DNA from 2 places in the Companilactobacillus miaonis genome. Region 1 is predicted to be linked to the other one. Evidence: predicted binding sites of a transcription regulator. Region 1 holds the regulator's gene; the other holds the start of a gene.
What was found. The regulator Rex, encoded in region 1, represses fermentation and respiration genes when NADH is low (regulators of the CRP and FNR family bind a similar motif). The targets are predictions, from matches to a motif close to TTGTGAANTANTTCACAA.

Region 1 (15,665 bases):
AAATGGTTAATTAACGTATCTTCGAATTTCAATTCATTAGTTTCTATCACAATTGATACCCCCCTAAACAATGTAAAGATTCGATTGCGATTGTAAATTATTTTTTACACACTTTTCTTTATCTTATCAAAAAAAGAGCCCTAAATTACGGAATAATTGATTAAAATTTTTTTCATTACTAAAATTTCTGAAATAATATTTTTAAACATATAAATCACAAATCAACGCAAACAAAAAAGCCAGACCAATTATCTGACTTTTTTAAAACAACCCCAAAACAGCAACCACAACAATCGGCACTATCAACGAAGGCAAAAGATTCAACACTTTAATTTTCTTAATATTCAACAATCCTAATCCTGATGCCAAAATCAAGATTCCCCCAACCACAGTCAACTCGGTGATCATATCGGTGTTGATGGAATTTTGCAGCAACATGGCGATTAAGTAAATGCTCCCTTGCCAACAGAAGACTGCTACAGCGGCGAAGGCCATCCCTAATCCAAAAGTTGATGCCAAGACAATTGAAGTGATTCCGTCAAGCATTCCGTTAGTGAACAGGAAGGTGTAATCCTTATTCAGTGCGGCTTGGATTGGTCCCAAAATCGACAGCGACCCAATACAGTAGAGTAATATCCCAGTCGCCAATCCTTCGGCCAAATTTGCTTTCCCATCTGTGCTAGGTTTGGAAAATCTTCCAACCAAGTTGTCAAAATGTTTTTCCAAATCAAGCCATTGTCCAATCACGCCACCGATAGCCAGGCTAACGATGAATAGGACTGGATAGTGGCTTTTTGGCATATTGTGCACCACGGCGTTAATTCCGACTACCATGGCAACCAGTCCTAAAGCTTGAGTCAAAATCTCATTATAAGCGGGTTTGATCCCCTTTTTAAAATAACTGCCGGCAAAACTGCCTAGCAAAATCATTGTGACGTTAAAAAAAGTTCCAATCATGAAATCTCCCCCCTCCAGATTATTAATAAAGATTATACACTTTCTTTTTATCCAATTTGTGAAAGAAAAATCTTTAATAACTGGGATACAAATATATTTATCTAATTTTATAATACTTAATGTATAGATGTATTTTAAATTAAGGGTTTTTATATAAATGTGCTACTACGGGGGAATCAAAATGAAGAACAGTCAGTTGAGGGTGATTCTCTTCCCTTTACTATTTTTGGCAATGTTCATAATAGTCGGAACTCAATCATTAATTAAGGTAAATGCGGATAGTCAAGCTGACACTGTGGCTATCATGAAAAAAATCAACGATGGTGTTTCAAATTGGAATTACCAAACTCAAACTGCCAATCCCAAAAATGTTATTGGAAAAATTCCTATTGGTGACGGCTTATCGCTCGATTACACGTTTGGGGCTGCTCAAAACCAAAGCGGAACTGTTATGGCTGGTGACACTACCATTGCGACCGACCATAAAATTTCACAAGGCTTACAAACATATTCCAAAATAAATATTTTTCTTGAACACAACAATCAATATTACGGTATTATTCATCAAAATAAAAATGCCTATATCGGTTCTGGCGGACAACCTTATACGGCTTCAGATTCTTCTTTGGACTTTGCCGTAGTTACTGGTAGTCTTGCTCTTTCAGGTGCTAACTATGGGGTCATGGGCCAAATGAGCAATAAAGTTTTTGCTACTGGTACTGACTCTAAACAACAAACTGTTTTAAAAATTGGTGGGAAACTGAATAATCCGTCAAATATGTATGCTGAAGTTGTCCTTCGTCCCAATCCATCAGGGGCTCCAATTGTTCAAAGAGAATTGTATCTCTACAACAATACAACAAGTGATATGAAACTATTCCAAGTATATTTTGGTGAGGACACTGCTTTAGGTAAAGACCCTTCAATTATCGATGATGTGCCACTTTATGCTATTGGAAACGATGAAGGTCTGTACATGTATGATACGCAAACTCCTTCAAATAGTGGTTCAAAACTCTATGTCACCAATAACGTCGCTGATGGCTTTAACAGTTATATGGGAAAAGCCTATGTCGACTCTGGTCTCTGGAATTTAAAAGGATATGCTGAAGTGTACAATGGCGGACAAATCGCTAGTCCTAACTTGAAATACAACGACTCTTCTAATGGTGATAATGGTCGTCCTGCTGGATCAAAACTACTTTATGGTACAACAGCTAATTCAAATACCCTCTATCCAGTTGTTAATGGAAAAAATGGCGACAGACTACAAGATTCTGCATATACATTGAGATGGCCAATAACCACAGCAAACGAACCTTTAAAGCCTGGACAAACCGCTCACTATGCATCAACCATGGGCGCAACTTTAGCTGGTTATCCGATTCCTTCTGTTTCAAAGACTTACACTGACACGACTTCACACTCTGATGGCTTAGTTCATATCGGTGACAAATTAAAATTCACCCTGAAAGCTAAAAATGATGGTCTAAAGTCTAATTGGTCTTTGACAAATATCAGAGATGCTCTACCAGAAGGGCTAGATATCGATTCAAGTTCAATCAATTACAAATGGACTGAAATGACAACTTCTGGATCTAATGAGAATCAACAAGATACTGAAAAAACTATCGCATCTGGTACTGTTCCTAGTATGTATGTGACGGGTGACACTTTGGACTATACTCCCGCTAATACTGTTTTAAAAGAAAAAGATCAATACTATGTCACTTTCACTGCAACAGTGAACAATAAGGCTCCATTGTCCGTTAATAGTTCAAAAAACTTAGTCAATGAAGCATCATTTACCGGTTTCAACGCTGACACTAATAAAGACAATAAAACTTTTACTGACTCGGTTAATATTCCAATCAATACTACCGGATTTAATTATTCATTTACAAACCAGGTTCGCAATGTCACCACCGATCCAAATGGTACTGATTTTTATAGCAGCGTAAATGCTCACCAAGGGGATATTGTCGAATTCAAATCTATTTTCAAAGGTACACAAGATATTTCGGCCCGAGCAATCTATAAGAACATTCTTGATAATAGTGAGTTATCGTTAGTTTCTGGTAGTGTAACTCTAAATGGTGGACAACAACCTGACAGTATCAGTGGTGGAATTTCTTTACCTAAGACAACTGCCAATGCTTCTAATACCATCATATTCCGGGCCAAAGTCAATAAATCCACTTCAGGAACTATCGAAAATAGAGCCAACATGAATTCCGTTACATCCAGTTCTGGCACTTATGACAATTTACTTTCCGATAAGGCTTCAATCAATGTTCAAGAAGATATCCCCTCAACTTCCTTTGTTGAAGTTCCCGAGCTGATTGATTTTGGTAGCATCAATTCAACTGGTAATGAAAGAATGCTGATAAACAAGCAAACCAAAGGTAATCTCATCGTCAGTCACAGTGCTGAAACCCCATTTGAAGTTTTAGTCAGTTACGACAACGACGGTGATCAAGCTTTAAATAACGGTAATGAGAAGTTAGTTCAAGACAATGGTTTATTGTTAATGTTCAACAACAACGCCAACGAATCTCAAGACGATTGGATGCCACTTTCAAAAACTGGAGTTCCGATTGCCAATAAAGATTTCACCGGATCTAGTGATGAACTCGATTTAACCAAATATGTCGGTTTAAAGAAATGGAAACTAAGAGTTCCTGGCACAGCTGAATCTGGCAAATATAGTGGCCAAGTGACATGGACCATTGCCGATACAGTTAGTTAAAATAGAGAGTGAAACAAGCCCGATTAGGCTATATGGCCGAGCCTGGCTTGTGTAACTCGTTTCAATAAATAAGCCATTATTTCTAAATTTAAATTAGGAATAATGGCTTATTTCATTTTATGAAAGAAAAGCATCTAGTAATTGAAATACTTTGATAATTATTTCACTATATAATATATATTGTATAAATACATTTAATGATAAGGATTTTGTATATAAATATATTTTTATGGGGGAAATAAAATGAAAGGACATCAATCAGTTCCCAAAATATTTTTACTAGTTTTTACCATTTTATTAATGATCCTAACTTTTAATTCAACAAGGGTTAATGCCGCAACCTCAAAAACTGCCGTCATGAATGCGGAAAAAATTATGCGACAATACGACGGCGTTACCAACTGGCAACAAAAAAGTGACGTGGCAAGTAATGAAATTGGGAGAATTCCCATTGGTGGAAATGTCTCTCTTGGTTATACTTTCGGGGCCGCCCGTGATGCCAATGGTAATGTTAAGGCCGGCGACAAAACTATCTCACGAGAAAGTACTTATAGTTTTACGAACAAAATTCCTAACATAACCCATTCTAAAATAAACATTTTTCTCGACGATAATGGCAAATATTACGGTATCCTACACCAAGGTGACAACTCCTATATTGGTGGTTCTCCAGAAAATGCTTCAATTTCTTCAATTGACTTTGCACTACTGGAAAGCAGCACAACATCTGCTCCATTTTATCAAACTAACAATTTACTAGTAAAATCATCACAAATTGATTCATCCAATGGTGGAATATATAAACTCTTTTACAGTGCTACCGATAAGAGAGGTCGAAAGATATTTAAAATGGTCGGGCATTTTTCGGCGAAAAATCTCTTCTATGAAGTAGTTCTTAGACCATCTCCTAGTGGATCACCAGTTGTTCAACGTGAACTATACGTTTACAACCCTCAAACCGGTGATGCGACTTTTCAGCCTTTCTTTGGTGAAGATACTGGACTAGATCCTAATAATGATAATATCAGTGCGGTTGATAACGTTCCTATGTTTGCCATCGGTGGTGGCTTAGGCTTGTACATTGAAAGTGGTATTAAATCTTCTGAATCAAAACTATTTATTACTAACAATGTTGATGGAGGATTCAAAGATTTCATGGGTCGAGTTTTGGCTTATCCCGATAACTGGAGTCAAAAAGGGATGCAATATGGCTCCACTAATTCTGCCATTCAGTCCCCCAGTCTTCCCGTTGTGGCAGATAACAAACCCACTAAAGATCAAGTCGGTGACACTAACGCCGTGGCTAATCAAAATCTCTTGATTGGTAAAAGTAATTCCGGTCAAGAATATAAAATCGTCGACGGTAATGGAAAACAAGATACGTCTTACATTCTAAGATGGCCTTACACTAAACTTGCTCCAGGTGGTGTCGCAAAATTCGTCTCAAACATTGGTGCCACGGTTAAGCCTTATGCTATTCCAACCGTCAAAAAAACTTACAAGAACCTTACTTCAACTGATGGAACTAACAATGTTGGTGATAAACTCCGCTTTACTTTATCAGTAAGAAATGATGGTTACGGTTCTAATTGGATAATAACTAATATTAAAGATAACTTACCAGACAGCTTAACTATTGATCCAAATAGTATCCTAGCAGATGGAAATGACATTAATTATAGCCCTACTAATGCCAGTATCTCCGATGGTGAGACAGCAACCTATACTTTTGACGCAACGATCAACAATAAGGCGGCCTTCGATTTAGTAAATGGAAAGATCAGTAATACAGTTAGCTTTACTGGTTATAATAAAGGCTTTAGTGATAGCAAGACTTATGAAGATACCGTTGAAATTCCGGTTGTAAAACCAGATTACTCTTATCTTTTCAATCACCAAGTCCGTAATATCACCGCTGATCCTAATAGTGAGTTTGCTCAAACAGTAGACGCAACTACTGGAGATATTTTGGAAATTAAATCTGAATTCATCGTTAGTACAGGTATCGCTCAAGATGCCATATATCTCAATGACCTTAACGACTATGTAGATCCAATTACCCATAAAAAGGACAGCCTTAATGATAAAAGGGACAAATTATCACTAATATCTGGTAGTGTACATGTAAACGGCGTATTAGCTTCAGATTCTATCTCAACAAGTGGTCTATATATAGGAACATACACACCTGCTAACCAAGCAAATATTTTTACTTATAAAGTTACCGTAAATAGTACCCTTGAAGAAAAGATTCAAAATAGTGCCGCCATGCGAAATGTCAAAGATCTTAATAGCAAAGCACTAACCATCGGACCATCAGATACTATCTATATCAACGTTCATCCCCCAGAACCAACCACATCCTTCATTGAAGTTCCCGAATTTATCGACTTTGGAAGCATCAACTCAACTGGTACTGAGAAAACGTTGACCAATAAGCAGACCAAAGGAAACCTAATCGTCAGCCACAGCGAAGAGACCCCCTTCCAAGTCTTAGTCAGCTATGACAACGAAAGCGACCAAGCTATAACCAATGGTAGTGAAAAATTAATTCAGGATGATGGTATATCCCTATCACTCAACAATAATTCCCAAGATGAAACCAATGAGTGGACACCATTATCACCATCCGGAGTCCCAATTACCGATAAAACTATCAACGGTTCACCTGATCCAATCAATCTAACCCAATACGTTGGCTTAAATAAATGGCAATTACGTATTCCAAAAACAGCCACATCCGGTCAATACAGTGGTCAAGTTACTTGGACCATCGCTGATTCAGTAGTGGAGTAACAAAAAAGAGTGAGAAAATTCTCACTCTTTTTTGCGCTCTAAAACGCGTGAAAGACAACAGGAGTCAACATATAGCTACGCTTTCCACTTCATACGCAAAGTACGCGCATAAAGTGGAAAGCTAGGCTATCTACCGACTCCTAACCGTTGTCTTTCACACTCTAATTAGATTGCTTGATCATCCCCACATCAATTCCAGCTTCTGAACCGATGAAATCAACGATATAACCGATAACTTCAGTATCATCCCAATCAGCTGACAAATCCAAATTAACTTGACGACCGTCTTTTAAATGAACTTCCATGTAATAAGGTGTAGGTAAATGAAACATAATCTTCTTAGGTGCATAAAATGAACCACCTAAAATATTTGACGGAGCGTTCATATCTTTACCGACGATAACTGTCATACTCTTAATGTCACTAAATTTAAAACGGACTCTACTTTCAGTGAACGGAAACAATACTGCCTGAAACCGCACACCAAAATTTTGGTAATCGGTATTTTGTATCCCCTCAGAATCAATTTCCCAGTGTCCGAAGAAATCATACATACTACGCGTAAATAACAAAGCCACGACGACCAATGCAGTGATTGCTAGGATTATCGCTAACAGAGCTATTTTAGTAAAAATTTGTATCCCAATACCAACAATAATTCCAATCACGCAACTGATTAGTGCCGGTACATAATTGATTTTACGACCAAATTCTATTTTATCCATTCGTTTCTCTTTTCATTTTTCTAACGGTATCTAATTCTATACTTTTTTAGAGCATGAAAAAAGCGCTAGTAAATTACCAGCGCTTTTTAATATTTATTCATATGATTAAATTACATCATACCGCCCATACCACCGGCTGCAGGATTACCTGCACCAGCAGCGGCATTATTATCCTTTGGTTCTGGCTTGTCTGCAACAACAGCTTCTGTTGTCAACAACAAGGCAGCAACACTAGCGGCATTTTGTAGAGCTGAACGTGTAACCTTAGTTGGGTCGATGATTCCGGCGTCTACCATGTTTTCCCACTTGTCAGTAGCAGCATTGAATCCAATTTCGTTATCTTGGTTCTTGATGTGTTCAACGATAACTGAACCTTCATAACCAGCATTTTCAGCGATTTGACGTAGTGGTTCTTCAAGAGCACGGGCAACGATATTGATACCTGTTTGAACGTCTCCTTCTTCTTTAAGAGCCTTAACCTTATCTAGTACGTTCATCAAAGCTGTACCACCACCAGCAACGTAGCCTTCTTCAACAGCGGCACGTGTAGCGTTTAGAGCATCTTCAATTCTGTACTTACGTTCTTTAAGTTCTGTTTCAGTAGCAGCACCAACTTTAACAACAGCAACACCACCGGCTAATTTAGCCAAACGTTCTTGAAGCTTTTCCTTGTCAAAGTCAGAAGTTGTTTCAGCGATTTGCTTCTTGATCAAATCAACACGTTCGCTGATGGCGTCCTTGTTACCTGAACCTTCAACAATTGTTGTGTTGTCCTTTGTAACAGTAACCTTACCAGCTTGACCTAGTTGATCCATTGTTGTGTCTTTTAGTTCAAGACCAAGATCAGAAGTAATAACTGTACCACCAGTTAATGTAGCGATATCTTCAAGTTGAGCCTTACGACGGTCACCAAAGCCAGGTGCCTTAACAGCAACAACGTTGAATGTACCACGAATCTTGTTCAAAACAAGTGTTGGTAATGCTTCACCATCAATGTCATCAGCAATGATAAGTAGTGACTTACCTTGTTGAACGATCTTTTGTAGTAATGGCAAAATGTCTTGGATATTTGAGATCTTCTTGTCAGTGATCAAGATGTAAGGATTGTCAAGATCAGCTTCCATCTTGTCGTTATCTGTAACCATGTATTGTGAAATGTATCCACGGTCGAATTGCATACCTTCAACAACGTCTAGCGTTGTATCGATACCCTTTGATTCTTCAATTGTGATAACACCATCGTTACCAACTTTTTCCATAGCGTCAGCAATCAACTTACCAGTTTCTTCACTAGCTGATGAAACTGAAGCTACTTGAGCAATATCACTCTTACCTGAAACCTTGTGAGAAATATTGTGAAGTTCATCGACAGCAGCCTTTGTAGCCTTCTCGATACCAGTTCTGATACCAACAGGGTTAGCACCGGCTGTAACGTTCTTCATACCTTCTTTAACGATTGCTTGGGCCAAAACAGTAGCTGTAGTAGTACCGTCACCAGCAATGTCGTTAGTCTTTGAAGCAACTTCAGAAACAAGCTTAGCACCCATGTTTTCGAAGTGGTCTTCTAATTCGATACTCTTAGCGATAGTAACACCATCATTTGTGATTTCTGGAGCACCGTAACTCTTTTCAAGAACAACATTTCTACCCTTAGGTCCGATAGTTGTCTTAACTGTGTCTGCTAATTTATTAACACCTTCAAGCATCTTTGAACGTGCATCTTCTGAAAACTTAATTTGTTTTGCCATTAATTTTCACACTCCGTAAATTATTTCATAATTGATTAAAAAATTATTTTTTAAAATTATTCAACGATTGCCATGATATCTTTTTCATGAAGGATTAAATATTCATTGTCTTCGTACTTAACTGTTGAGCCTGAGTATTTATCAAATAGAATCTTATCGCCTTTTTTAACACTCATAGGCAATTTCTTTCCATCGTCAGTAACTAAGCCGTCACCTACAGCAACAACTTCAGCTGTTTGAGGCTTTTCTTTAGCGTTATTTGCTAAAACAATACCACCGACTGTCTTTTCTTCTTCTTTATCGACTGTTACAATTACTCTATCTCCAAGTGGTTTTAACAATTTGAATCCCTCCGATTATTATTATTTCTGTTTTTATTTTTATATTTAGCACTCGAACATCTCTTGTGCTAATCACAAGTTTTATATTAACATTTTATTGAAAACATGCAAGTATTTACCTCTAAAAATTAAAGGAGTTATCATGGCATTTCCAAAAAATCAATTTTTTACACTATTAACTTACATCCTACTATTACTTTTAGGTTCCGTTTTGAACATGCTGAAAGTCACTGGTAGCCTGTATTTTGTCCTATTAACTTTAGGTGCAATTATCGCCACCGGAATCATGATGTATTTAGTGAAAAAAGATCAGAAATTCGATTTTGAAAAAACAACTGATCTAAATCACAATCTCCAATGGATCATCTTAGGAACGATTGGAGCAATCGTTTTGCAATACGGGGTCGGTTTTATTGACCAACTAATTTTCCACGCCAGTACCCAATCGCAAAACACGATGCAATTATTATTAATGGTCAAAACTTATCCCTACTATTTCGTTTATGTTTTGATCTGTGCTCCAATCATGGAGGAAATCGTCTTTCGCAGATTGTTTTTCGGTAACTTGATCAAACCAACAAATATTTACATTGCTGCTATTATCTCGGCATTCTTATTTGCTTTCATGCATCAAGATACTAGATTCTTAATTTATGTCGCTATGGGATTATGGTTCTCATTCATCTATTACAAATCTAAAAACATTTATGCCAGTGCCGGCAGCCACATCCTAATGAATGCCATTGTTTTAACAATCTCGATGCGGTAATGCCAAATTGTAAAACTTATAAATTAACTATCGACTTATTAATGAACTAAAATCTCCTTTGAAATATAAATTCAAGGGAGATTTTTTTATGTCTGAAAAAGTTATTGTCATTACCGGTGCTTCTAGTGGAATTGGTGCTGCTTGTGCAAAACTATTAGCTACTAAAAATAATAAGATTGTTCTAGCTGCCAGAAGAAAGAAACGTTTGCAAAAAATTGCCACTGAAATTCAACAAGAAAATGGTTCGGCAATTGCTGTTCAAACTGACGTTACAGATTTAGAGCAAGTTCAAGAATTAGCTAAAAAGGCTATATCTGAATATGGACGCATTGACGTTTGGATCAACAACGCTGGATTAATGCCTCGTTCAGAATTTATTAAGGGTCGTGTCGAAGAATGGGACAAAATGATCGACGTAAATATCAAGGGAACTCTTTACGGAATCGATGCGGTTTTACCAATCATGCGTAAGCAAAAAAGCGGTCAAATCATCAATCTGGCTTCCGTAGCTGGTCACGCTATCAGTATTGGCTCCGGCGTCTATTCTGCAACTAAATTTGCTGTCAGAGCCATTAGTGAAGGTTTACGGCAAGAAGAAGCAGCTGCTAAAAGCAATATTCGTGTCACCGTGATCTCACCAGGTGCCGTCGTTACGGAATTGACTGAACACGTGAAGGATCCCGAAACTAAAGCACAATTGGATCAATTTTATAAAGATTATGCCATCGGTGCCGACCGAATTGCTAATACGATTGCTTTTGCCATCGACGCGCCTGAAGATACGACTATGAATGAGATCGTTATTCGCCCAACCATTCAGAAATAAAAAACAGCCTACCAATTAAATAAATAATTGATAAGCTGCTTTTCGTGTGTTTAAATTGTTCTACTCTACACGGGGCTTAATCACCGCGTGTGTAGGATGCAACGTACTTTTCTCGTTTGTCCTCATCAAATTCCTTTTCACTCTTAGCAATAATAATCGTTGCTAGTGAATTGCCGACAACGTTTACTGCGGTACGTCCCATATCTACGAGACGGTCGATACCAGCGATGAAGGTCAACCCTTGCATTGGTACGCCTATCGTTGATACTGTGGCTAGTAGTACAACAAATGAGGCTCCTGGCACTCCGGCCATCCCTTTTGATGTTAACATCAAAACCACCACAAGGGTAATTTGTTGCCCAAGGCTCAAATGAATATTGTAAGCTTGTGCCAAGAATAATGCCGCTAATGATTGATAAATTGCTGAACCATCAAGGTTAAAAGTATAACCTGTCGGAATAACGAAAGAAACAATTCCCTTTGATGCTCCATATTTTTGCATTTTTTCCATCATCTTAGGCAAAGCTGCCTCAGAACTAGCGGTCGTAAAAGCTAAAGTAACTTCATTTTCAATAATTCTGAACATTTCATAAAATTTAACGTGGAACAAATGTCCCACTCCGGCCATGACAACAAAGACGAAGAAAGCCATTGTTGCATAGGCGATCACAATGAATAATAACAATGGTTTAAGGGAACTAAAACCCATTTCACCAACCGTGACACCAATTAAGGCACAGACACCAATTGGAGCTAGGCGCATGACCCAATTAGTTACTTTGAACATAACATTGGCAACGGCATTCAAAAAGTCAGTAATGATTTTACCTTGCTTGCCAATTGAAGCAGTTCCTAATCCGAACAATACGGAGAAGAAGATGATCGGTAACATATCGCCTTTTCCGAGTGAGGCGAAGATGTTAGTTGGGATGATACTCATCAAGATTGACCAAATACCCGAATGTTTGGCTGTTTTTGCAGTCGCCGTATATTGGCTAATATCCGAACCTTTTAGACTATGAATGTCGATAAAGGTACCGGGATGAGTAACATTAGCGACTAAAATACCAATAATAATCGCTATTGTTGTCATGATTTCAAAATATACTAAAGTCTTTAATCCTATTCGGCCGAGTTTTTTGATATCACCCATATTAGCGATACCAACGGTCAAACAGGAAATAACGATTGGTAAAACAATCATTTGAATCATGGAGATAAACATTGTACCAATGTTTTGCATAACTTGAATGGCAGCCTTATTCTGATAGAATAACTGCCCTAAAATAATACCTAGGATCAAACCAATGATGATTTGCCAACCTAAGCTTATCCGGAAAAACTTTTGCTTTTGCAATTTTAGGTCCCCTTTAAGTAAGCTTAGTTTTAATTATAGAAGATTTTTTATCAAAATGGAAAATGTTAGCGATTCCAAATTAAAGGTTTTTTATTTTACCTTTAATAGCGAACTATTTTCTCCTAATATTAATTTAATGTTCCATTTTTAGTTTGAATTCAGGTTATTTCGAAAAAAATATACGGTTTTATTTTGGGAGATTTTCTAAGTATGCCGTCTTCCGCATAATCCAGACTAGATCTTAATTTTTTGTATATACAGCTTAATTCAGAAATTAAAAACAGCATCTATTCACAATGTCCGTAAACCGACTAAAAGTCTATTACGTACTATGAAAAATAGAGGCTGCTATTTTTTAAAATCATCATAAGAAAAATTATAAATAGAATAACTATTCCTGAAACATTAGAAAGAAATATCTCATAGGTCCGTTATTCAGTCTGGAGCAACAAATTCGGTTTAGACTCAGTGCTGAAATTATTCTTCTCCAGATTCGGAAGCGATAATATCGAGGTCACCATCTAACTTCCAGCTATCAACTGTAGCAGGAACAATCAAATGAATGCCCTTCTTCAAATCATAATCTTTACCGTCAACCGTAATCTTACCTTCACCATTGATAACAGAGATTAGTGTATACTTACCAATTTGGTGATGTAATTCAACTGGTTCTTTGATTTCCCAGTGATATACAGAGAAGAATGGTGATACTGGTGGTTGAACAAATGTAGTAAACTTGTTCTTACCGACTTCTTTTGATTCGATATTTAGTTTTGGATCTTTGTGTGGAACAGTAATTGTATCTTCAGATTGTTTGATATGAAGATCACGTTTCTTACCAGTCGTCTTGTCAACACGATCGTAATCATACAAGCGATAAGTTGTGTCACTACTTTGTTGAGTTTCCAAAGCCATAATACCTTTATTCAAAGCGTGAACTGTCCCACTTGGTACGTAGTAGAATTCACCAGTCTTAACAGGAACTTTTCTTAGTAGATGTTCCCAGTCGCCTGATTCGATCATTTTATCAAGTTCAGCTTTGTTCTTAGCATTGTGACCGTAAATCAAGTATGAACCTGGTTCAGCATCGATGATGTACCAGCATTCTGTCTTGCCTAATTCATGTTCATGCTTTTCAGCATACTCGTTGTCGGGATGAACTTGAACTGACAAACTAGCTTCGGCATCCAAAATCTTTGTTAAAAGTGGAAATACTTTACCTTTGGGATTGCCGAATAGTTCTTTGTGGCTCTTCCACAAGTCGTTAACATATTGTCCAGCAAATTCACCATTTTGGACTTTAGTTGGTCCGTTTGGATGTCCTGAAATAGCCCAGCATTCACCGATAGTTCCATCGGGAATATTGTAGCCAAACTTAGTTTCTAGCTTTCTTCCACCCCAAATCTTTTCGTGGAATACTGGCTCAAGAAATAATGGTTCACTCATAATGTAATTTCCCCCAAAAAATTATTATTATTTTATTCTTGCTCTTGGTCCTCAGTTTGTGACTTGTCACGATCTAAGAAGAAAATCAATGTTTGTAACTCATTCGCCAAATCAACATAATGAACTCGAATGCTGCTTGGAACGTTGATGATAACTGGCGTGAAGTTCAATACTCCACGAACCCCAGCATCAGCCAACAAGTCAGCTGTCGTTTGGGCCGCATTTGAAGAAACAGTTAAAATACAGACGTCAATCTGTTGCAAGTGAAGTTGTTCCTTTAGTTCACTAATATCGTAAACTGGAACCCCACTCTTAACTGTGCCAACAATTTCCTTATTTATATCAAAAGCTGCGGCAATTCGAACATTATTTGTCCGAGAAAAGTTATAATTTAATAAGGCGTTACCTAAATTACCTACACCAATTAAGGCTACGTTGGTACGCTTATCCTGATTTAAGAGCTTCTTAAAGAAAGCTACTAAATCGTTAACATCGTAGCCATAACCACGTTTTCCTAATGCTCCTAGATATGAGAAGTCACGTCTAATTGTAGCACTATCTATCTTGACCCCTTCGGATAATTCTCCAGAAGAGATTTTTTTTGTACCTTCATCCCTTAAAAACTGAAAATACCGATAATATATTGGTAAACGCTTTATTGTTGCGTTTGGAACTGTTGTTTTTGTCATAATTTACCACCATATGTGTGTCATTTCACTAACATTTATACTAAATAAAAATCCATAAAAACGCAATACGTTAAACCTATAAAGACATAAATTATTAAATAATGATAAAATTGTGAATACATAAAGGAGTTTCAAATGATTTTATTACAAGCACAGAATATCACAAAAAATTTTGGTACGAAGCGCCTCTTTGAAAATGTTAGCTTCGAAGTCCAAGATAACAGCCGTATTGGCTTAGTCGGACGTAATGGAGTTGGAAAATCAACTCTTTTAAAAATTATTTCTGATCAGGAAAATTACACTAGCGGAAATATCGCTCTGAAAAAAGATACTAATATTGGTTATCTAGCTCAGGATTCCGGCTTAAATAGTGAAAATAAAATTTTCGATGAAATGGAAAAAGTCTTCGACTATTTAAAAGTTCAAGAAAAAAAGATGCGAGCTCTAGAAGAAAAACTCGCTAACCCAAATATTCAAGATTACGATGACATTTTGAAGCAATACGACCAATTGCAAAATACCTTCCGTTCGGAAAATGGTTACGGTTATCAATCCGAAATCCGTAGTGTTCTCAAGGGATTCGGTTTTGATGAAGACGTTTGGCAAGATCAAATTTCAACTCTTTCTGGTGGTGAACGTTCTCGTTTAGCAATGGCTAAGATGCTTTTGGAACATCACGACATTCTGCTACTAGATGAACCAACTAACCATTTGGACATCAATACCGTCGAGTGGTTGGAAGGTTATTTGAAGAACTATCGTGGCGCTTTAGTTATCGTTTCCCATGACCAGTACTTCTTGGACAAAGTAGTTACCGAAATCGTCGAAATTAATCATCACTCTTCCACACATTACTCTGGTAACTATACTTTCTACTTACAAGAAAAGAAAAAGAATCAGGAAGTGGCTTGGAAACATTATGAAGAGCAACAAGCTGAGATCAAGAAAACTGAAGAATACATTCAAAAAAATATCGTCCGTGCTTCAACAACCAAGATGGCTCAAAGTCGTCGTAAAAAGCTCGAACATATGGATGTTTTAGACCGACCTGACAGTGACCAAGGATCTGTCCACTTTAACTTCCAAATTGATAAGGAAAGTGGCAACGACGTTTTAAACGTAAGTGACGCCGCCATCGGCTATGACAACCAGATCATGTCAGAACCCATCAACTTAGATGTTAAAAAAGGCGAACGTGTCGGTATTATTGGTCCTAACGGAATCGGTAAATCAACCTTCTTGAAGTCAATTTTGGGACAGAT
Region 2 (15,665 bases), on a different contig from region 1:
AAGTCATCATGAATTCACCATTGCGGTCGTTGACTTTGGCTTTCATAGTCGTATTACCTAAGAATTTAAACACCAAATCACCCGTCAGGTAATCATTAGCCTTCTTCGAAAACTTAATAGTGATTTTCTTGTTTCGCATTACGACACTATTGACTAAAGATTCATCGAATGAATTCTTCAATAGACTAATGTCTAACAAATTAGCAACTTCTTGAGGATACTCACCAAAACGATCCAATAATTCTGAACGAACTTCTTGATAATTTTCCAATGAGTCGATCTGACGAATTCGTTTGTATAACTCAACTTTTTGACGTTGATCACTAATGTAATCCTCTGGTAAGTAGGCTTCCAACGCTAAATTAACTTCAGCGTTAGTCTTTTCAGCTTTCGTATGACCACGCTTTTTAGCAACCGCATCATTTAACATCTGTGTATATAAATCGAATCCAACTGAATCAATGAAGCCGTGCTGCTGTTTACCAAGCAAATTCCCGGCACCACGAATTGAGAGATCACGCATAGCAATTTTGAAGCCGGAACCTAATTCCGTAAAGTTCTTGATAGCTTCCAGACGTTGCTCACCGACTTCGGTCAAAACTTTATTAGGTCGATACATCAAATAAGCATAGGCGACTCGATTAGATCTTCCGACACGTCCTCTAATTTGATAAAGCTGGGATAAACCATATTTATCAGCATTTTCCACAATCAAAGTATTGGTATTTGGCATGTCGACACCAGTTTCAATAATGGTCGTCGTAACTAAGACGTCGTACTCACCATTTAAATAATCAGAAATGACACCTTCCATTTGCGTTTCGTTCATTCGCCCATGAGCAGTAGCAATTCTAGCATCCGGTACCATTGCCTGTAATTGACTAGCGACTTGGTCCATATCATCAACTCGATTGTGTAGATAAAAGACTTGACCACCTCGAGCCATTTCTCGTTTGATAGCGCCAGCAATCACCTGATAATTTTGTTCCATAACATAGGTTTGAACTGGATAACGATTACTTGGAGCTGTTTCGATCAAAGATAAATCACGTACACCAAGCATCGACATATTCAAAGTTCTGGGAATCGGAGTAGCGGTCAACGTCAAAACATCAACATTACTCTTCAATTGCTTGATTTTTTCCTTATGCTTAACACCAAAACGTTGTTCCTCATCGATGATCAAAAGCCCAATGTCGTGGAATTTCACATCTTTAGACAACAGCCGATGCGTTCCCACAACGATATCAATCGAACCATCTTCTAATTTCTCAATGATTTCTTTACTCTGTTTTCGTGTTTGAAAACGAGACAACATCCCGATTTCAACTGGAAAACCTTCGAACCGTTCCTTCATTGTCTCATAGTGTTGTTGGGCTAACAGTGTTGTTGGAACTAAGAAAACAACTTGTTTCCCGGCCTCAACTGCTTTAAAAGCTGCTCTTAATGCAACTTCAGTTTTACCAAATCCAACATCACCAACTAAAAGCCGATCCATTGGATGAGGTTTTTCCATATCACGCTTGATTTCTTGGACTGACCTTAATTGATCCGGTGTTTCTGGATAAGGAAAGGCGTTATCAAAGTCCGTTTGCATTGAATCATCTTTAGGAAAAGCAAAACCTTTTTCAGCCTCACGTTTAGCGTACAGATCAATCAAATCATCAGCAATATCCTCAATATTTGATTGAACTCTGCGCTTAGTCTTTTGCCATTCGTTTCCACCAAGTTTGTTGATCTTAGGTGATTTACCTTCAGCTGAAACATATTTTTGGACCATGTCCAATTGCGTAACCGGAATAAAGAGTCTTCCGTCATCACGGTATTCGATCGTAATGTAATCTTGATGCTTGCCGTCGACTTCCATCGTCTGCATCCCGATAAATTTACCGATACCGTGGTTGACATGAACAACGTAATCGCCAGGTTTTAATTCGTTATAACTCTTGAGACGTTCGGCATTTGCCAAAGTTTGATGACGACGTTTCTTGGGTTGTTTATTAAAGAGCTCTTTTTCTGTAATTACAGCCAATTTTTCTTCTGGCATTTCAAAACCAGCACTGAGCGTCGCATTCATAATTTGCGTCTGATTTTCAATGACATTATCTTTAACTAAAGTTGCTTTGATGCCAAAGTCAGTCAACGTATTATTAATAGCATTGATTCGTTTTTCATTACTGATAGCTAATAAAACTGTGTAATTTTGTTTTTGCCAACGCTCAACTTCTGATTTTAATAGTGGCATTTGGCTGAAAAATTGTTGCATCGTGCGAACCGGTACATTTTGTAATTGATTGAGACGAATATGTCCCATTCCTTGTTGAAAAGCCGATAAATAAATCTCTGCTAATTTACAATTTTTAGTCACATCAACAAAACTCTGACGAATCTTTTGCTCTGGCAAAGCCTTGCCAAATTCCAATTGACTTGCTAACCAAGACTGGTTCTCAGCTAAACTATCATTTGACTGCTCGACTAAGCGATTGTATTCATCAAAGATCAAAATATCATCGCTACCTAAGTAATCAACTAAACTACTAGGATTCTTAAACAAATAATCAGCAATACGACCAATATTGTCAGGACGCATTCCTTCAGTTAATTCAGCAATTGTTTGACCAAAAGTGATTTCTAAATTATCTTTGGTTTCTTTATCTGCCGCTGCTAATTGTCGTTGATAACTGTCTTGTAACTTTTTCAAACCGACGTGGACTTGTTCATCTGTGACCACTCGATCACTAGCTGGCAAAACTTCAATTTCCTTTAATTCACTGATACTTCGTTGCGTTTCCGTATCGAAGTATTTGATTTTTTCAACTTGATTACCGAAGAAATCAATTCGAACTGGGTCATCAACTGTCAAAGGATAAATATCGACAATATCCCCACGGATGGCGAAATCCCCGGGTTTAGCGACTAATTTTTCCTTACTGTATCCCATTTGTACAAACTGACGATTTAAATCTTCAAGGTCATATTCTTCGTTGACAGCAATTTTTAATTGCGCTGTTTGAAATAATTCCTGACTTGAGAGTTCATATTCTAATCCGGCTACCGACGTTACGACGATTCCTGGTTGGTCACTGCACAAAAAGCTCAACGTATCTAAGCGCTGTGCCAGTTCATCAGGTGAACTAGTTGCCAACTCAGTCGAAATTGACTCTTCGACGGGAAAAATATGAACGGCGTCACTATTCAATAAATTTATGTCATCATAAAGTTTGTTCGCGTGAAAATTAGTATTTTCAACGATTAAAACTTTTTTCTTAGTAGTAGTTAAGGTTTCCAATGCAAAAAGGGAAATCGTTGATCCCGTCAACCCTGTCAACAAATTCTTTGTTTCCGGCTTAACTTGATTAATAAATTCCCCTAAGTTCAATTTGCTGTTGATGAAATTTATTAGATTCAATTTTTGCCCCCTTTAATTTTAATTATATTTATTCATTAATTGATCAATAGAACTACCTTTAACCCAATCCTTGACCATTTCTGTAGCTTTATCAATTCCACTTAGTGCAATTGGTTCTTGATCCTTGTTGAATGGTGTCAAAACCCAATTAACGACAGTTTGTCTATCTGGATGTTGTATACCAATCTTAATTCGATTGAAGTCTTTAGTGCCTATAGAAGAGATTATACTCTTAATACCATTGTGACCACCAGCTGAACCCTTAGTTCTCAATCTAACTTTACCGATTGCCATATCTAGGTCATCTTGGATCACCATCAATTCATCATTTCTGATTTGGTAATAACCCATCAAGAATTTTACAGCTCGTCCAGATTCATTCATAAAAGTGAGAGGTTTAACTAAGAAAACTGTCTCGCCGTCAACCTTAAATTTACAGTATTGCGCTTCAAAATCTTTTTTCATTTGTGTTTGGCCGTATTCATCCATCAATCGATCAATGGTCATAAAGCCCATGTTGTGCTTGGTACGATCGTATTTTTTACCTGGATTTCCTAAGCCGACAATTAGTTTCATATCTTATATACCTCATTTCGAACTTACATTATATCATGATAAAAATACTAAATTTTCACTTTTTTCACAACAAGCTTGTTTATTTACCTTAATTATTTGTATAATGGGTCAGGAACATATTATTTTCGAAGGGATGATATTTTATAATGACAACTCCAACAAACGAAAAGAACCATCAAAAAGTACTTCTAGTTGGTGACGGTGCCGTAGGTTCAACTTTTGCTTACGCAATGACACTACAAGGTATTGCTCAAGAATTAGTTATCTGCGATATCGCTAAAGACAAGATTAAGGGTGACGCAATGGACCTTGCTGATGCAATTCCATTCTCATATCCTAAGAACATTCACGCTGGTGAATATTCAGATGCTAAGGATGCTGATATCGTTGTTATCACAGCCGGCGCTCCACAAAAACCAGGTGAAACAAGACTTGACCTTGTTAACAAGAACTTGAACATCTTGAAGACAATCGTTGATCCTATCGTTGAATCAGGATTCAATGGTATCTTCGTAGTTGCTGCTAACCCAGTTGATATCTTGACATACGCTACTTGGAAACTTTCAGGCTTCCCTAAGGAACGTGTTATCGGTTCAGGTACATCACTAGATACTGCTAGACTACAAAAATTCGTTGGTGAAGAATTAAACGTTGACCCTCGTTCAGTTAATGGTTACATCATGGGTGAACACGGTGATTCAGAATTTGCTGCATGGTCACACTTAACTGTTGGTGGCGTTACAATGGCAGAATGGATGGAAAAACACCCAGAAATCACAAAAGATACACTAGACAAGATCTACAAGAAGACTGTTAACGCAGCTTACGACATTATCAATACTAAGGGTGCTACATTCTATGGTATCGGTACTGCTCTTGCTAGAATCTGTAAAGCTTTGCTTGCTGATGAAAGCACAGTTCTTCCATTATCAAATATGATGACTGGTCAATACGGCGTTTCTGATATTTATATCGGTTCACCTGCTATCATCAACCGTAAAGGTCTACAACAAATCATCGAAGTTCCATTAAACGATGAAGAATCAGCACAAATGAAGAAATCAGCTGCAGAACTTGAAAAAATTCTTAAAGATGGTTTCAAAGCTACAGGTATCGAAGGTCGTCAATAATCTTCAAACTTGTTAGTAAAAAAGGACTGAGGCGCTTGCCTCAGCCTTTTTTTTTATGCCGATTTACTGTATTATTAATTCAACTAGAGATAGATTGGATGTGTTTATATGTTAGTTAAATCACTTGTGTTAAAAAAAGAGAAACTCACAACTGTCAAAGAAACTGTCACGCTTGAAGAAGCTTTAAAGGTTCTAGAGGACTCAGGCTTTCGTTGTGTGCCAATTTTAGATGAGAGTGGACAAATCTTCAGGGGTAACATTTACAAGATGCACATCTATCGTCATAAGTCACGTGGTGGCGATATGAATTTACCAGTAACTACTTTGATGAAAAACGCAACAAAAACTATTAGCGTTGACTCACCATTTTTCAAAGTCTTCTTCAATATCAAGGACTTGCCTTACATCGCGGTTCTCGATGAAAACAATTTATTCTACGGAATTTTAACTCACTCCAGACTTTTGAGCATGTTGTCTGACGCTTGGAACCTCGACATCAGTAGTTATGTTCTAACAGTCAGTTCTTCAGGCGATCGTGGGGACTTGGAAAAGATGTCAAAAATCTTTGCTAAATACGTTTCTGTAGCCGCTTGTATGACCTTGGATGCTAAATCAAATGAAGTTGTGCGTCGGACTTTGTTCACGCTCCCTTCAGGAACTAGCATCGATACTTTAAAGGAAATCATCAAACGTCTAGAAAAGAAGAATTTCGTTGTTTCAGAAATTGATGATTTGAAATCCGGTAAAATTCTCGACAAGAGCACATTGTAATTTTTACCCAAATAAAAAAGCCGACCGCCAGGTCGACTTTTTTTATTTTATAAGGCATTTGACAATTGCGTATATTCCATATTTAAACTGTCAGCGACAGCTTCTTCAGTCAATTTACCTTGATAAGTATTTACACCAGTTCTGATTGTTTTATTAATTGATGCATTGACGATACCCTTGTCAGCAATTTCTATTGCATAAGGAATTGTTTGACTTGATAGAGCTTGAGTACCGGTCTTAGGAACAGCACCAGGAATATTGGCAACTGTATAATGAACTACTCCATGACTAACGTAAACCGGATCTTCATGGGTCGTTGCATGAGTTGAAGTTTCAAACAAACCACCCTGGTCAATTGGAATATCAACTACGACCGAACCTGGTTCCATTGAAGCAATCATCTCTTCGGTAACTAATTTTGGTGTCGCAGCGCCAGGAATCAATACGGCTCCGACTACTAAATCAGATTCCTTCACGCAGTTAGCTATGTTTTGTTCATTAGACATCTCTGTTTTGATCTTACCGTCAAAAATGTTTTCAATTTCAACTAATTTATCAACATTAATATCTAGTAGTGTCACATCGGCCCCCATACCAATAGCAATCTTAGCGGCATTGACACCAACTGTCCCACCACCGATGATGGTTACTTTACCTTTTCTAGTACCTGGAACACCACTCAGCAGTAAACCTTTTCCACCATGTGGCTCTTCCAAGAAATGTGCTCCAACTTGAACAGCCATTCGACCAGCAATCTCACTCATTGGGAAAAGTAATGGCAAACCACCATTTTCACCAACCATTGTCTCATAAGCAACTCCAGTAGTTTTGCTCTTCAAAAGTGCTTCTGTTAGTGGCTTATTAGCTGCCAAATGTAGATAAGTATAAATAATTTGATCTTCTCTGAAGTATTTATACTCTGAAGCAATCGGTTCCTTGACCTTAATGATCATTTCTGATTTCCAAACATCCTCAACACTCGCAATACTTGCTCCAGCATCAATGTATTGTTGGTTAGTATATCCTGAACCTATTCCAGCACCATCTTCGACTAAGACTTTATTGCCAGAATTAACTAGACTAGCAACTCCATCAGGGGTTGCACCCACTCTTTCTTCTTGGTTCTTTAGTTCTTTCGGTATACCAACTTGCATAAAAAACAGTCCTCCCTTGATTTGTGATTTTTTTATCAATATAATATATCATATCATGCATAAAAAATAATCTCAAGTTATCAAAAAAAGCCCGTCTCTAAGCGTGACGGACTTTTTGAGTCATTTTTTATATTGTGATTTTTTAGTATTTATAAACTCTTGGTAATCTTTCACTCAAGCAGCAAAGAATTTCATAACTAATGGTATCAGCATACTTAGCCGCATCAGTTGCGGTGATTTCCTCGTCGCCATCTTTACCAATCAAAGTTACTTTGGTGCCAACTGGTAATTCTTTTGGCAAACGAACCATAAATTGATCCATGCAAACTCGACCGACGCTTTGGCAACGGACGCCATTGATCAAGACGTCGCAGCCTTGCATTCTTCTTAACCAACCATCTTCGTAACCGATTGGAATCGTACCGATCCATTCATCTTCTTTAGCAGTATACGTTGCACCGTAACCAACACTTTGGCCAGCTTTGATTTTTTTCACGAAAACTAATTCTGAATAAAGGCTCAATGCGGGTTCTAACTTAAATGGTAATTTTGTAATATCAGTTCCCGATGGGTTCAATCCGTACAGAGCTAAGCCATATCTAACCATATTGACAGCCAGATCTTGATGCCAAAGAGCTGTTGCCGAATTTGCACAATGAACATAAGTAAATTTGGTAGGTAAGTCACTAGTCATTTCCTTGAAATCTTGAACTTGCTTTTCAAAGTATTTTTCATCAGGACTATCGGCTGTAGCAAAATGTGTGAATAAACCTTCTGGAATAAAGGCATCCCGATGGTCATTCAAAAAATTGCAAGCTTCAACCAAATCAGCTTTTTCTTGAAAACCAATTCGACCCATTCCACTATCAATTCCTAAGTGAACTTTCAAATTGGTTACATGTAACTTTACAGCGACCTCTAGCCAATCTAAATTGCCCACAGTTAACGAAATATCGGCTCGTGCGGCCACTTTAGCATATTCGACGGGAACTATACCCAAAACTAGAATTGGTGCGCTAACGCCACTATTTCGAATTTCTAGGCCTTCATCTAAAGTTGCAACACAAAGTCCAGCAGCGCCAAACTCAATTTCTGATTTAGCCACTTTTACCAATCCGTGACCGTAAGCATTAGCCTTTACCACCGCAAAGACTTTTGTCCCTTTAGGTACGGCATTTAATTCATTTTGCAAATTTTGTTTTAAGTTAGTTAGATTTACTTCCACATATGCTGGACGATGGATTGATGGTAACATGTTTAATTTTCCTCCTCTAGAATAACTTCTGTTATTACTAGTTCATCTGTATCAGAAATTGATACGTGAATATTACCTTTAAAGAGCTCTGTTTTAATGTATGGTTGTCCGGATTCATGGTTCAAAACGCTCAAATCATGAAAACCGATTCCAACCAAACCGGTGCCCATGGCCTTAGTAAAGGCTTCTTTTACAGAAAATCGACCGGTCAAATAAGTCATTTTGGCTTTAGGAGTTCGCAGATTATTGAAAACTTCAATTTCATCTTCATTGAGAATTTTCTCCAAAAAGCGCGGATGACGATCGTAAATTTGTTCTACTCTACTGATTTCAGCAATATCAATACCTATTCCTTTAATCATATCTACCTCTCAGAATAATTTTTTCAAAACAATAAATTGAAAAGACTACAACTGAAGTAAAGCACAGTTTTCAATTTTTTGCAGTCTGATTTATAAAAAATATAGAATTTGGTGGTTTTTTGGGGAGGTTTAGTATGCCGCCCTCCATAGCAAAGCCGATTTTGGCTGGAACGATGTGGGCACAACTTTGAGCTTTTGCAAAGTGCGCAAAATCTCAAAGCTTGGCCTTATTCTAAGCGCTAAAGCGCTAAGAATAATTTCACATCTGAGCCAAATCGGCTTTGCTATTCCGGGCTGAATAACGGATCTATAAATTATTTGCTTTCCATTCTTTTAGAAATAGTATTCTCTATTTCGATTGGCGAATACTTTTTTGGCTTTTATGGCATTCCTTTATATATATATTAATCAACCACTAGTCAAAGTAAGGAAACACCATCTCACTATTCAAATTCTGAATTTATTGCAAGATAACAAAAGAACCATCATCTCAACTGAAGTTCAACTTTACAAATTTAACACCTAATTTTGTTTGATACTTCAGATCCACACAAATAAAAGAATGAGCCCATAACCAAAAAAATAGAAAATCATTCCCACTATCTCCAATTTGGAATTTACTGAGATACAACATTAGTAATGTTATCCAGTCTGTAGCGACAGCTTTGTGGATGCTCAGCCGTGAAATTCTACTTAGCGCTTTAGCGCTTACGTAGAAGGCCAATCTTGGAGACAATTTTCGGGCTTAAAAATTGGCTTCAAGTTGTACCCACAGCGTTCCAGCGTCCACAAAGCCGAGCGGAAGACGGCAATCCAACACCACCCAAACTACAGAACTACTCCACACCACAAACAAAAAGCCTATCTCTAGTTATTTTACTGTAACAAAAAAGGCAAAGTAAACTGATTTACCTTGCCTCAATAATAATTATTATATTTTCAATAATTATAGTTTATATTATAGATTTGTTCTGATCTTGAATGACTTCTTACTGCGACCATTACGTTTATTGTCGTGTTCGCGTCTCTTGCCATCTCGTTTTTCACCATGATTATCACGACGATCATTTCTTCTTCGACGATGGTTATCGCCACCACGGTGATTGTACTTACCGCGACGGCCATGACCAGATCTTGAATGACTAACTTTACGTGATGGAAGTGGTCTTTCAGGAGCAATCTTAACTGGAACAGTTTGAGCGTCCTTAATTGATTCACTTAGGAAAATACGTGCAATATCTTCTGGTGAATACTCTGCTAACAATTCTTTTACAGCTGAATCGAAACGATCCAAGTGTTTGTCATGTTCCAAAGTATCTTTGATATCTTGCTTAACTGATTCTAATTGTCCTTTAAGAACTTCTTTATCAGTTGGTGGAGCAAGTGGTTCCATACGTTTCTTCGTTAAGTTTTCGATTGTACGTAAGTAACCCATTTCGTTTGGTGTAACGAAAGTTACTGACACACCAGAATGTCCAGCACGTCCTGTACGTCCAATACGGTGAACGTATGAATCAGGATCTTGAGGAATATCATAGTTATAAACGTGTGATACACCTGAAATATCCAATCCACGGGCTGCCACGTCAGTAGCAACTAGAAAATCAAGTTTACCAGCTTTGAATTTACGCAATACGCTAGTACGCTTGTCTTGAGATAAATCACCGTGGATACCTTCAGCGTTGTAACCACGAGCCTTTAAACCACGTGTTAATTCATCAACACGACGTTTTGTTCTACCAAAGATCAAAGCAAGTTCTGGTGCTTGAACGTCGAAGAGTTTTGTCATTAGGTCAAACTTTTCAAAATCTTTTGCTTTAACAAAGTATTGTTCGATCTTGTCAGCAGTTAATTCTTTTGACTTAATCTTAACAACTTTAGGATCTGTCATGAATTTGTCAGCAATCTTCATGATTGGCTTTGGCATTGTAGCAGAGAAGAGCAATGTTTGATGTTCATTCGGTACGTTAGAAAGGATACTTTCGATGTCTTCAACGAATCCCATATCTAACATTTCATCAGCTTCGTCAAGTACAACTGTCTTAACGTTGCCAAGTTTTAAGGTGTGACGGTTAATGTGGTCAAGCATTCTTCCGGGAGTACCAACCACGATTTGAGGGTGATTCTTCAAGGCACGGATCTGTCTTCTAATATCTGATCCACCATAAACACTTTGAACCTTAACCTTCTTGTCACTACCTAAGCGGTAAAGTTCTTCTTGTGTTTGAATAGCTAATTCTCTAGTTGGTGAGATAATCAATGCTTGAATGTTGCTTGATTGAGTATCAACGGCATTTAAAATTGGTAAACCAAAGGCTGCCGTCTTTCCTGTACCAGTTTGAGCTTGACCAATTACGTCGGCTCCAGTCATAACTAGTGGAATAGTTTGAGCTTGGATGGGTGTTGTTTCTTCGAAACCGGCTTCATTGATAGCGCTCAGTAATCTGGGATCTAAATCTAATTCTTTAAATTTCACAAATGTCCTCCATTTTTTAAAACACGATAAAATAACAATCTACCTACTCTACCATGTTTCATGAACAATCTCAATTGACACGACTAAATTAGTTCATGTAAAACGTTTTCTAAGTGAATTCCATGACTTGCTTTTAATAAAATGGTGTCATTTGGTTGTAATTCTTTCTTTAAATCTGCTGTCAATTCACTAAGTTGGTCTTTTTCGTACCAAAACAAATTAGTTGAATCATACTTGTCACTCAACTTGGCTTGCAAAAACTTCATATAATCACCAATCAAATATACTTTACTGAAGTTTTCTGGATCAATTGAGTCGGCTAATGATTCGTGGAGTCTTCTAGAAGCATCGCCTAATTCCAACATATCACCTAAAACAATTAGTTTGCGACCAGTCTTGATGTCTTTCAAACTGTTCAAAACTTCAATTGCAGCAGTTGGGTTGGAATTGTAGACATCACTTAAAATATCAGCTCCATTTTTAGCTTTGAGCCATTCGGTCCGATTGGCAGTCACAAATAGTTCACTTAAAGCTTGTTGCATTGCTGCAGGCTTAATGTGTGAGAGCCGACCAACTTCCATGGCGGCTAGAGCGTTACTGACGTTGTATTCACCCATCATTGGGATCTCAAAATCAAGTTCCGGCCAGAGATTGACTCTGAAATGAGTCGTTGTCTTACCTGGCGTGATTTCGGTAGCATACAGGTCATTAGTTGCGTGATTGCCAAATGTCATCTGACGTTGATTTACTTTCTTCGCACGCTCTAACAACAATGGTTCATCACCGTTATAGACGAAAGCTCCGTCTTCATTCAAGTGATTGGTAATTTCCATTTTGGCGTCAGCAATCTTGTCTCTAGTACCAAAGAATTCGATGTGCGCTTCGCCAATCATGGTAATGACGGAAATATCGGGATGGGCGATGTTACTTAAGTGATCGATTTGACCAAAACGGTCCATTCCCATTTCAACAACTAGTACCTCGGTATTAGTTGGCATATTCAAAATTGTGTATGGCACACCGATTTCATTATTGAAGTTTTGTGGTGTTTTGGCAACATTATTGCTTGTACTCAAAATCTTTGCAATCATATCTTTAGTAGTTGTTTTACCGTTACTTCCCGTCACAGCAACAACTTTTGGATTGACTTTTTGCAAATAATATTTAGCTAAAGTTTCAAAGGCCTCTGAAACATTTTCTACTACTACATAAGGTATTTTGTCATTAGGAATTTCGTGATCACTTTGCCAGATAGTTGCACTGACTCCATTTTCAATCGCACTATTGATAAATTCATGTCCATCACGTTCACCCTTTAGTGGGAAAAATAAATCACCACTCTTAGCTTTACGACTGTCGAAACAAACCCCTGTGATTTCAACGTCAGCCACGTTTTCGTTTTGAATTTTTAATGCGGAATAAACTTCCCTTAACTTCATCTTCATAAATAAACTTCCTTAATTTTGAAAAATTATTTTTTAAAAGTACATCTAAAAAAGAGTATACTTAAATACTTAGAAAGGATTTGATGTATATGACATCTAGTACAAGTGATACTCCCGAACCGAATAATTATTGGAGAAAAAATCTGATAGTTCTTTGGTTTAGTACCTTCGTATCAGGTATTGGCTTTAGTATGATAACACCTTTTATGCCATTATACATTAACCAGTTAGGTAATTTCACAAAAAGTCAACTGGTGATCTGGAACGGGATTGCTTTTTCATCGACCTTCTTAGTCATGGCAATTATCTCGCCAATTTGGGGGAAGATTGCTGATCGAAAAGGTCGGAAGTTAATGCTGATTCGAGCTTCACTAGGTATGGCGATTGTTATTTTCCTACAGGCCTTCGTAACTGCTCCTTGGCAATTAGTTGTCTTACGACTCCTGCAAGGTGTTTTCTCAGGATTCGTTAGTAATGCTAATACTTTAATTGCCTCAACAGCTCCCAGATCTGAAAGTGGAAAAGCCTTGGGTACCTTGAATACCGGCGTAATTTCCGGAACATTATTAGGACCACTGGTCGGCGGGGTTATCGCACAATATTTTGGTTATCGAATTCCATTCATGATAACCGGTTCACTACTTTTCATTGCTTTTATTTTGGTCACAATTTTCATCAAAGAAAACTTCAAGCCTATTCCTAAGGGACAGGAAGAATCAACCAAAGAAATTTTCCACAAGTTGAAAAATCCCAATTTAATTTTAGCAATGTTTGTTACAACTATGATTATTCAAACTTCTAACAACTCAATCAACCCGATCATCAGTTTGTACGTCAAACAGCTGATGCACAATTCGAGTCAAGTCACTTTAGTTGCCGGGGTGATTGCTGCGATGCCTGGTATCGCAAATATTATTGCCGCTCCAAGATTTGGGGCTTTGGGCGATAAAATTGGTACGGGAAAGATTTTAGTCGGCGGATTAATTTTTGCCATTTTGGTTTATATTCCTCAGGCGTTTGTTACTAACGTTTGGCAGCTAGCTATCTTGCGTTTCTTAGTCGGTATTTCTGATGCCTGTCTAGTTCCGCAAGTGCAAACTATTTTAGCGAAGTACACTGATTCTAAGTACACTGGTCGAATTTTTGGTTACAACCAGTCCTTCCAATCAGTCGGTAACGTCTGCGGGCCACTGCTTGGCTCGTACATTACCAGTGCGTTGAGTTATTCAGCTGTTTTCATCAGTACAAGTGGATTGGCGTTGATCAATTTCATTTGGGTATTCACGCATTTACATTCACGAAAGAAAAAATTATAAGATATGATGGTTAGTGGTTAGATGCCGTCTTCCGCAACAGCTCTGGGAAACGCTGGAACGCGGTGGACGCAACTTGAAGCCAATTCCAAAAGCGGGAATTGTCTCCAAGATTGGTCTTCTTGTAAATGCTAAAGCATTAACAAGAATTTCGCAGCTGAATTTCCCAGAGCTGTTGCTCCAGACTAGAGTGCGGATCTATGCGTTATTTCAATGGATTCTGAATTGGATATAAGTTCTATTCAAGATTAATGGGAAATTATTTTTAGTCTGAATACGTTATTAGATTTCAATATTTTAATTGATTTAATAGAAAAATAATTGAGGATCTTACTAAAACTGCAGTAAATTGCTGCAATAATAAGTAAGATCCTCTTTCTTTTGCCGTTTTTATCCCAATTTTAAATAAGGGGGTACAATACAAAAACATTAATCTGAATAGAATTACTATTCTTTCAATAAATGAAAAGCAAATAATTAATAACTCCGTTATTTAGTCCGGAATAACAAGGCTGATTTGATTCGTCCTCAAAGACACGTTTTCAAACATAGCGTGACACAAAATCAACAATCCAATTCCATAAAAATAAGAACATAGGTTAATTCCAATAGAATATCTATTTCTATAAGAACGGAAATTACCTAATTCATAGATCCAATATTCAGCACCGGAGCAACAAAGCTGATGGGCTCAGCCCTGAAATTATTCTTAGCGCTTCAGCGCTTAGAATAAGGCCTAGTTTTGAGATTTTGCGAACTGTGCAAAAGCTCAAAATAGTGCCCAGGGCGTTCCGGCCCAATCAGCTTTGTTGCGGAGGAGCGGCATACTTCACCAAAAAATAAAGCAAAAAAAAGAGCCATCCAATGGATGACTGAATTTTTTTACTTGTTTTGCAAACCATATTTTTTGTTGAAACGATCGATACGTCCATCTGCTTGAGCAAACTTTTGTTTACCAGTGTAGAAAGGATGTGAGTCTGATGAAATTTCAACACGAATCAATGGGTATTCTTTACCTTCAAATTCTGTTGTTTCTTTTGATTGAACTGTTGAACCAGCTAAGAACTTCTTACCTGTTGATGAGTCCATAAAAACAACTTCATGGTAATCTGGGTGAATTCCTTGTTTCATTCTATGTCGCTCCTTTGCCATAAGTCCATTACGGAAATATAGATTAAATTACTAACAGTGTTTAATAATATCATGAGTTTGTTAATTATTCAATACCATTTCTAATAATGCAAGTTGACTTTCAGGCTAGAAACTGAATCAATCAGGTCCTGATCATGGTCGATCAACAACATCGTTGGATGTTGCTTTTTTATTGCCTCAATGATCTGTTGACGAGTGATGACGTCTAAATAATTCAACGGCTCGTCCCAGAAATAGAGATTGGCTTCTTCTGAAAGGCTGACCGCTAAGGCGACTTTACGTCTTTGTCCTTGGCTCATCTGTTCAATTGGTTGTTCAAAGAGATAGCGTTCGAAGCCTAATTTTCGCAGATTTGAAAAAACTAATTCGGGTTCAATTTGTTTTTGTTCCGCCAACTGACGGATGGTTCCTTGCAATTCATTGTCTTGTCGCAAATAAGAAATTTTTAAGCCTTTGGCTAATTGGACATCTCCACTCTGTTCAAAAAAATGAGACAATCCTAAGATATTTTTGACAATTGAACTTTTTCCAATTCCATTGGGTCCTATAAGTGAAACGACTTGATTCACTTCTATTTTAAAATTGACTTTAGGAACAATTATTTCACCTTTTTCTAAAGATA

Region 2: a site for Rex is predicted at 7,062-7,079, ahead of ald (alanine dehydrogenase). Genes of this name have one in related genera too.

What each region holds. Positions count from the first base shown of each region.
Region 1 covers NZ_JAYKTX010000014.1:59,653-75,317, reverse strand. Annotated here, with positions in the region: gene U8521_RS11375 (type I restriction endonuclease subunit R) at 1-53, opposite strand, end outside; gene U8521_RS11370 (DUF554 domain-containing protein) at 262-957, opposite strand; gene U8521_RS11365 (isopeptide-forming domain-containing fimbrial protein) at 1,139-3,706, shown strand; gene U8521_RS11360 (isopeptide-forming domain-containing fimbrial protein) at 3,950-6,502, shown strand; gene U8521_RS11355 (hypothetical protein) at 6,664-7,227, opposite strand; gene groL (chaperonin GroEL) at 7,338-8,975, opposite strand; gene groES (co-chaperone GroES) at 9,032-9,316, opposite strand; gene U8521_RS11340 (CPBP family intramembrane glutamic endopeptidase) at 9,459-10,085, shown strand; gene U8521_RS11335 (SDR family oxidoreductase) at 10,174-10,911, shown strand; gene U8521_RS11330 (cation:dicarboxylate symporter family transporter) at 10,988-12,268, opposite strand; gene manA (mannose-6-phosphate isomerase, class I) at 12,746-13,714, opposite strand; gene U8521_RS11320 (redox-sensing transcriptional repressor Rex) at 13,747-14,403, opposite strand; gene abc-f (ribosomal protection-like ABC-F family protein) at 14,539-15,665, shown strand, end outside.
Region 2 covers NZ_JAYKTX010000007.1:90,922-106,586, reverse strand. Annotated here, with positions in the region: gene mfd (transcription-repair coupling factor) at 1-3,409, opposite strand, end outside; gene pth (aminoacyl-tRNA hydrolase) at 3,428-3,985, opposite strand; gene U8521_RS07405 (L-lactate dehydrogenase) at 4,132-5,115, shown strand; gene cbpA (cyclic di-AMP binding protein CbpA) at 5,224-5,886, shown strand; gene ald (alanine dehydrogenase) at 5,934-7,040, opposite strand; gene alr (alanine racemase) at 7,183-8,295, opposite strand; gene acpS (holo-ACP synthase) at 8,298-8,657, opposite strand; gene cshA (degradosome RNA helicase CshA) at 9,616-11,133, opposite strand; gene U8521_RS07375 (UDP-N-acetylmuramoyl-tripeptide--D-alanyl-D-alanine ligase) at 11,217-12,578, opposite strand; gene U8521_RS07370 (multidrug efflux MFS transporter) at 12,668-13,894, shown strand; gene U8521_RS07365 (type B 50S ribosomal protein L31) at 14,774-15,022, opposite strand; gene abc-f (ribosomal protection-like ABC-F family protein) at 15,124-15,665, opposite strand, start outside.